2 regions of the Streptomyces krungchingensis genome follow, and region 2 is predicted to be linked to the other one. Evidence: riboswitches for the same ligand, from Rfam matches in the RefSeq annotation. Region 2 holds a riboswitch; the other holds the start of a gene.

Region 1 (4,188 bases), 4.9 Mb from region 2:
CGGCCCTCGGCGATCAGGCCGACGAGCACCCGCGGAGGGTTCTTCTCGGCCCGCTCGGCGGCGGCCTCCAGGGCCTTGCGCCCCACGAAGTCGCCCTCCTTCTCGAACTTCACGACCCGCCCGAGCCCGGCGTCGAAGGGCGTCAGCGAGGTGGTCAGCTCGTGCCCGTACAGCGGCATGCCGGCCTCCAGGCGCAGCGTGTCGCGGCAGGACAGGCCGCAGGGGACGAGGCCGACGGGGGCGCCCGCCTCGGTCAGTGCCTGCCACAGCCGCTCGGCGTCCGCGGGCGCCACGAACAGCTCGAAGCCGTCCTCACCGGTGTAGCCGGTGCGGGCGATGAGCGCCGGGACGCCGGCCACGGTGCCCGGCAGGCCCGCGTAGTACTTCAGGCCGTCCAGGTCCGCGTCGGTGAGCGACTTGAGGATGCCGGGGGACTCGGGGCCCTGCACGGCGATCAGGGCGTACGCGTCGCGGTCGTCGCGGACCTCGGCGTCGAACCCGTCCGCACGCTCGGTGAGCGCGTCGAGGACCACCTGGGCGTTGGAGGCGTTGGCGACGACCATGTACTCGGTCTCGGCGAGCCGGTAGACGATCAGGTCGTCGAGGATGCCGCCGTCCTCCTGGCAGATCATCGTGTAGCGCGCGCGGCCGACGCCGACGGAGGCGATGTTGCCGACCAGGGCGTAGTTCAGCAGGGCGGCGGCCTGCGGCCCGGTGACGGTGATCTCGCCCATGTGCGAGAGGTCGAACAGACCGGCATTCGTGCGGACGGCGAGGTGCTCGTCGCGCTCGGAGCCGTACCGCAGGGGCATGTCCCAGCCTGCGAAGTCGGTCATCGTCGCGCCGAGCGAGCGATGCAGGGCATCGAGCGCGGTGTGACGGGGTGCGTTGCTGCTCATCGGTGGGGCTCCCAAGGCATGACGGCGAGGTCGTTCCTCCCCATCTGTCATCGGAACCTGAGAGGTTCGCCACGACCCCACGAAACGGTGGTCATGACTTGCACCTTGGGTGGAGCCACTGGTCAGCGGCCCGCTTTTCAGATGTGCCTCGCCCGCGCGGTAACGGGGCCTGAGAGATTCAAGGGAGGGACTTGCTCCTTCGGCGCCCGGGGACTCGTACCCCAGGACTCTCCCGCGCGGATTCAAGCGGCCGGTATGCAGTTGGCGCGCACATCATTGCACGCGCCGTCCGATCGGGGCAGTCCGCATCTGTAACCGGCCTGTGGCAGTCCGAGTACGGAAACGAGAGAGACGACGCATTACCTTCTCTTTACACTCGACGGGGATGGGACTCCACACCCAAGGGGAGGACGATCACGGTGAACAGGACCACGGCGTACGCGACGACCTCGGGAATTGCCCTGCCCAAGCAACCCGGCGCCCCGGCCCGGGAGGCCTGCGGCCCGCTCCCGGCGGCCGTCGTCCGCGACCTCAGGGCCCGCGCCGGGCACAGCCCGCACGGCCTGCTCTTCGGGGCGTCCGACGTCGTGGTGGTCACGGGGCTGCCCGGCAGCGGCAAGTCGACCCTGATGCGCCGTGCCGTCACGGGCCCGCGCATCGACTCCCAGGACACCCGTGACCGCTGGGACGCCGGGATGGCCCGATGGCTGCCGTACGCGGTCTACCGCCCCTTCGTCCGCCTCGCGCACTACGCGGGGCTGCGTCGCGCGCTGCGCTCCGGCGCCGGCGTCGTCGTGCACGACTGCGGCACGCAGGCCTGGGTGCGCCGCTGGCTGGCCCGGGAGGCCCGGCGCCGGGGCGGCTCGCTGCACCTGCTGCTGCTCGACGTCCCGCCCGGCACGGCGCTCCGGGGCCAGCACGACCGGGGCCGCGGTGTCTCGCGCTACGCCTTCGCGCGGCATCGCGGAGCCGTGACCCGGCTGCTGCGCGCCGTGGAGAAGGGCGACCTGCCCGAGGGGTGCGGCTCGGCGGTGCTCATCGACCGTGAGGCGGCGGACGTGCTGCGCCGGATCGACTTCGACGGCCGGGCCGTCACCGGCGCCCACTAATCTTTCCAGCCGGAACAGTGGTTCGAAGCAGGCGGTAGACAGATGGACTTCCCGGCACAGGCGCACCCCCATCCGCACGGCGGATGGCCCGGCAACGAGCTGGAGGAGGTGCTGTCCGCCTCGCTCGGCGTGCCCTCGGCCGGTGCCCGCATCGTCGAGGTCCTCGGCCGCAGCTTCGTCTGGGTGCCCCTGCCGAAAGGCGGCGGTCCGCACAGCGGCCCCCTCGACCTGCCGACGCTGGAGATCGAGGGCCAGGCGTACGTCCCCGTGTTCAGCTCCGAGGAGCAGTTCCGCCAGGTCACCGGCGGCCGTCTCTCGTACACGATCGCGCCCGCCGTCGAGTTCGCCCGGGGCTTGCCGCCCCAGGTCGGCATCGCGGTCAACCCGGACGGCGTGGTCGGCGTACCGCTGCCGCCCCTCGCGGTGGCCGAGCTGTGCCGGGCGGGGCGGACCCCGCTGGACGGGCCGGCGAGCGGCGGCCGGGTGCGGCTGTTCGAGCCCGACTGGCAGGACGACCCGGTGGACTTCCTGTCCGCCGCGTCGGCCGAGTTCGCCGCGACCGGCGTCGTGATCAGCGCCCGCCGCTGCCTGGCCAGCATCGAGGGCGGCGACCCGGTGATGTTCATCGGCGTCGAGCTCTCCCAGTGGGAGGGCGACGCCCGCACCCTCCCGCTCGACGCGCTGGGCCGTGCCCTCGGCCGGGTCCCGGTCGGCCACGCCGTGAACCTGGTTCTCCTGGACGTCGCCCAGGACCCGGTGGGCGACTGGATGCGCGCCCAGGTGCGGCCCTTCTACCAGCGCGAGCACTGACCCCGGCACGCGCGTGAGCGGTGACACCACGGAGACCCGTGACGCCGTGCGTCAAGTCGCTGTCAGGATCGCCGCTTAAGCTGGTTTCATGGCTCGGTCGAGGTGTTGACGCAGGTTCGTCACCGGTGGCTCGGGCGTATTGGATGAGTTCGTCGTGAATTGTTCGCGAAGGGGCGGTTGAGGGTGAGCGCGTCGGGCACGGCCGCGGCCGGGCAGGTCGAGCACATGCTGCGCCAGGTGACCCCCGGGCGCTACGACGCCTACGAGGCGCTCCTTCGCGCGCTCGCGACCCCGTCGTCCGGTCAGGTCTGGATGCTCCTGTGGCACGGCCAGGCCGGGTCCCCGGACGCCCAGTACGGGAACATGGAGGTGGACGGCTTCGGGTACGCGCCGTGCGTCACCTCCGCCCAGGAGCTCTCGGCCAGCGGCTGGAACCGCTCGTACGAGGTGGTCGACGGCCTCGACGTCGCCCGCACCCTCTACCCCGACCATTTCGGCCTCTGGCTCAATCCGCACGCGCCCGGCGGCGGCCTGGGCATCCCCTGGCTGGACCTGCGGCGCATCGCCGCGGGCCTGGAGCGGCAGCCCGCCGGACCGCTGCGACTGTCCGAACCGGGCATCGAGATCCCGCAGTTCTACGCCCTGCTCACGCAGAACGCGCACCGCACCTCCGCCGTGCGGTCGCTGCGCCGCGCCTGGGTGCAGCCGGCGCTCGGGGCGCCCTATCTCGCCATCGGCCTTGACGTGTACGACACTTCGCCGCCCGCGGTCGACTCGGTGCGCGCCATGATGCAGCAGTCCATCGGCGCGGTCCCCGACGGGCTGCCCGTCTCGACCGTGGCGATGTCCGACGAGTACGACCCGGTGGCCATGTGGCTGCGGGCCAACGCCCGGCCGTTCTACGACCGTGAGGCCCACGCGGCCCCGGCCCAGGCGCCGATGGCGGGCGGCTACGGTTATCCGCCGGCCCGCGGCGGATACTGACGGCGCACGCCGACGGCCCGCCGTCCGTGGCAGGGCGGTCGCGGAGGCGTCCCCCGCGGCGGTGTCTCACGCCTGACCTGCACGGGAACCGGCGTAAGGGCTGCTTGTCCGGGTTGGGGAGGACGCGTGCCGAAAGAGGGCCTCATGGCCCCTTCCGGCGCAACTGCCCCCCGTCCGTCTCGCGTTACCCACTGTTCGGATAACGGAATCCCCCTAAGAGCATCACGGTTGCGCATACTTTCTCCATCAGACCTGGCACGTGATCGTGGCGGCACTGAAGACTCGCCCATCAGACATGGGGTCATCGATCCTGTGAGCGAGTGCAAGTCGAACGATCAGCCGGGTCACCAGGCCGCACCATCTGCGGCCGACCTCCCGGCACGCAA
Region 2 (4,188 bases):
GTAGTCGCGGTCGGACAGCTTGCGCAGGTAGCGCAGCATCGCGGTCTCGGAGCGGTGCTGATGGAACACCGGGTGGGTGAGGTAGTCGTCGGTGCGCAGCAGCGCGACCGGCAGGGTGTCCTCGGCGGTGGCGTCCAGCGCCTCGACGTCGCCCTCGACACCGAACGCGGTCCACACGGCGCCGAGCTCACGGCGCGTGGTGGTCTCGTCGCAGGAGATCGACACGTGGTCGGCGTCCGCCTGGTGGACGTTGACGCCGTGCTCGCGGGCGGCGGCGACGATCTCCGCAGCCCGGCCCGGGACCCGCACGGTCAGCGTGTCGAAGTACGCACCGTGCACGACCTCGGCTCCGCCCGCCGTCAGACCCGCGGCGAGCACGGTGGCGTAGCGGTGGGTGCGTCGCGCGATGGTCCGCAGACCGTCGGGGCCGTGGTAGACGGCGTACATGCCGGCCATCACGGCGAGCAGCACCTGAGCGGTGCAGATGTTGCTGGTGGCCTTCTCCCGGCGGATGTGCTGCTCGCGCGTCTGCAGGGCGAGGCGGTACGCCTTGTGTCCGTCGGCGTCGACGGACACACCGACCAGGCGACCGGGCAGGCTGCGGGCGAACTTCTCCTGGACCGCCATGTAGCCGGCGTGCGGACCGCCGAAGCCCATCGGCACACCGAAACGCTGCGTCGTACCGACGGCGATGTCGGCGCCGAGGTCGCCCGGCGAGGTGAGCAGGGTCAGGGCGAGGAGGTCGGCGGCCACGGTGACCACCGCGCCGAGCTCGTGGGCCTGGTCGACGACCGCCTTGATGTCGCGTACGGCACCGGAGGCGCCGGGGTACTGGAGCAGCACGCCGTTGATGTCGCGCTCGGCGATCTCGGCCGGGATGCCCTCGCTGAGGTCGGCGACGACGACCTCGACGCCGGTCGGCTCCGCGCGGGTCTCTATGACGGCGATGGTCTGCGGCAGGGCGTCCGCGTCGACCAGGAAGAGGCCCTTCTTGTTCTTGCCCATGCGCCGGGACAGCGCCATCGCCTCGGCGGCGGCGGTGCCCTCGTCGAGCAGCGAGGCGCCCGAGGTCGGCAGCCCGGTCAGCTCGGCGACCACGGTCTGGAAGTTGAGGAGCGCCTCCAGGCGGCCCTGCGAGATCTCCGGCTGGTACGGCGTGTACGCGGTGTACCAGGCCGGGTTCTCCATGACATTGCGCAGGATCACCGGCGGCGTGAACGTGCCGTAGTAACCGAGGCCGATCATCGAACCGAGCACCTCGTTGCGGTCCGCGAGGGAACGCAGCTCGGCGAGGACCTCCGCCTCGGTACGCGCGCCGGGAAGCTTCAGAGCCTCGGCATTCTTGATCACGTCCGGCACCGCGGCGGCCGTCAGATCGTCGAGCGAGCCGTATCCGACGTGGGCGAGCATCTTGGCCCTGGCCTCGAGGTCGGGCCCGATGTGGCGCTGCTCGAAGGGGATTCCCTGTTCGAGCTCGGAGAGCGGAATGCGGTGGACGGTCATTGCGGAGGCCTCCTGGTCTGACGCGACCTTCGAGGGGCACCCCGGCACGGGTACCCCGACGGCCTCCCCCTCTGTCATCTCAACCTGAGAGTTTCACCGGCCCGTCCGACGTGCCGGTTTTCACCGTCGGTGAGAGCGGAAGCCGTCGGCGACCGCCCTGCTTTCCAGAGTGACCTCGTCCGTGCGGTACGTGAGCCTGAGAGATTCCGGGGAGGATTTGCTCCTTCGGCGCCTCCGATGAAGTCTGGAGGACTCTCCCGCACGGGGTCAGCAGCCGCTGTCAGCCTACCAGCGAGGACAAGACACGATCCTTCGAGTGGCCGCCTGCCTGAATGTGCTCTTTTGTAGTGCTTACGGATGAGTTGCGACCAAGTGGAGGGCACGTGCAGACCGACATCGATCCGCGCAACCTGATCGGCCGCAAGGCGTTCGACCGCAATGGCACCAAGATCGGCACGATCGACGAGGTGTACCTCGACGACGCGACCGGTGTTCCGGAGTGGGCGGCCATACGCACAGGCCTCTTCAGCAGGGACGCTTTCGTGCCTCTGGAGCCCAGTGAACTCGTGGAAGGGGCCCTGCGCATCCCCTTCGACCGGGCCCTGATCAAGGACGCTCCCGACTTCGGCGTGGGCCGGCACCTCTCGCCCGAGCAGGAGCTCCAGCTCTACCACCACTACGGACTCGACGTGGCGGCCCCCTCCCCGCCTCCGCCGGACCGTGACTTCGGCAAGGTCGCGGGCTCGGACGAGCCCTGACCCGGATGCTCCAACGCGTCCGGGGAAACCACCGGAGCGACCAGGGGCAGCGGATCGGCCGGCTCCAGCCCGGGGTCGTCGGTCCGGAACGTCTTGACCCGCCCCGGCGCGGAGTAGGGCGTCTCGAACCGCACCGTGACCCGCCCCAGGCCGCTGCCCTGGACCCAGCCGTGCCCGTGCTCGGCATGCCGCACGTCGTGCCCGGCGGGCCACCGGCGCTCGGCGGGCGCGTCCGGTGACGCCCCGGACTCGCGCGACCCCTCGTCTGCGGGGTGCGCCTGGCCGGGGGGCTCCTCCGCCGCGGCATGGGCCTGCGCCTGCGCGAACAGGTCCTCCTGCGTGTAGTCGGCGAGCCCCGAGACCCCGACCCCCAGCAGCCGCACCCCACCGGTCGTGTCCACGGCCTCCAGGAGCCGCGCGGCGGCCTCCCGCACGACCGCCGGATCGTCCGTGGGCCCCCGCAGCGTCTCGGACCGGGTGAGCGTCGAGAAGTCGTACCTCCGCACCTTCAAAACGATGGTCCGCCCCGACAGCCCCGCCCCGCGCAGCCGCTGCACGCAGCGGTCGGCGAGCCGCTGCACCTCCAGACCGACCCGCATCCGGTCGTGGATGTCCACGTCATAGGTGTCTTCGACCGAGACGGACTTCGTCTCCCGCTCGGCGACCACGGGCCGCTCGTCGTGCGCCAGCGCCATCGCGTACAGCGCGTGTCCGTGCGCCTTCCCCAGCAGCCGTACGAGCTCGTCCTCGCCGGCCTCGGCGATCTCCTCGACCGTGGTGATCCCGGCCCGCCGCAGATGGTCTCCGGTCGCGGGGCCCACGCCGGGCAGCGTCCGCACCGACATCGGCCCCAGCAGCGCGCGCTCGGTGCCGGGCTCTATCAGGACCAGTCCGTCGGGCTTGGCCTGCTCGGAGGCGATCTTCGCGAGCATCTTGGACGCGGCGAGGCCCACCGAGCCCGTGAGTCCGGTGACGGCACGGATGTCCGCGCGCAGCTTCACCCCGGCGCGCCGTGCGGAGCCCTCGTCCCAGGCCGCGTCTCCCGCTTCCAGGTCCACGAAGGCCTCGTCCAGGCTCAGCGGCTCCACCAGGGGCGACAGGGCCCGCAGCAGCGCCATCACCTGCTCGCTGACCTCCTTGTAGAGGCCGAAGCGGGGCACGAGATACGCGGCGTTCGGTGCGAGGCGGCGGGCCTGGGCCATGGGCATCGCCGAGTGGACACCGAAGACCCGGGCCTCGTACGACGCGGTGGCGACGACTCCGCGCGGTCCGAGCCCGCCCACGACGACCGCTTTCCCGCGCAGGCTCGGCTTGGACGCCTGTTCCGCCGAGGCGAAGAAGGCATCCATGTCGAGATGCAGGATCGTGGGCGCGGTTCTCACATGTCCGATGCTGCACCACGCCACTGACAATGCCCCTGCGCGGCCCGCCGCCCACGGGACGGCCCGCGAAGCGGCACGCCTCTCACGGGGACGCCCAGCGGGTCACACAGCCCGGTTGCGCCGCCGTGCCAGCTCGTCCGCGGGATTGTGCCCGACGAGCGTCTCGCCGGTGTCCACACGCTCTCCGTGCAGCTGCGACAGGGCGCCTTCGACGTCCCGCCACACCACTCCCACGGCGATCCCGAAGACTCCCTGGCCGCCCTGGAGCAGCGCGTGGACGTCGTCGGGCGAGGTGCACTCGTAGACCGTCGCGCCGTCGCTCATCAGCGTCATCCGCTCCAGGTCCCGGAAGCCGCGCTCCCTGAGGTGCTGGACCGTGGTGCGGATGTTCTGCAGCGACACACCTGTGTCGAGGAACCGCTTGACGATCTTCAGGACGACGACGTCACGGAAGCTGTAGAGCCGCTGCGTCCCGGATCCGTAGGCGGGCCGCACGCTCGGCTCGACGAGCCCGGTCCTCGCCCAGTAGTCCAGTTGCCGGTAGG

Evidence for each region. A riboswitch is a leader RNA that binds a small molecule or an ion and turns the genes downstream of it on or off. The one in region 2 is predicted to bind glycine.
Region 1: it holds a riboswitch for glycine, as region 2 does, so the genes downstream of both, gcvT (glycine cleavage system aminomethyltransferase GcvT) here and gcvP (aminomethyl-transferring glycine dehydrogenase) in region 2, are expected to answer to the same signal.

Annotation. Positions count from the first base shown of each region.
Region 1 is NZ_JBPUKY010000001.1:7,231,586-7,235,773, forward strand. It holds gene gcvT (glycine cleavage system aminomethyltransferase GcvT) at 1-899, opposite strand, end outside; glycine riboswitch at 934-1,046, opposite strand; glycine riboswitch at 1,047-1,144, opposite strand; gene ACSYGO_RS31795 (AAA family ATPase) at 1,313-2,008, shown strand; gene ACSYGO_RS31800 (enhanced serine sensitivity protein SseB) at 2,051-2,818, shown strand; gene ACSYGO_RS31805 (enhanced serine sensitivity protein SseB C-terminal domain-containing protein) at 3,002-3,802, shown strand.
Region 2 is NZ_JBPUKY010000001.1:2,313,121-2,317,308, forward strand. It holds gene gcvP (aminomethyl-transferring glycine dehydrogenase) at 1-1,503, opposite strand, end outside; glycine riboswitch at 1,678-1,773, opposite strand; gene ACSYGO_RS10400 (PRC-barrel domain-containing protein) at 1,887-2,261, shown strand; gene ACSYGO_RS10405 (DNA polymerase IV) at 2,180-3,643, opposite strand; gene ACSYGO_RS10410 (MerR family transcriptional regulator) at 3,746-4,188, opposite strand, start outside.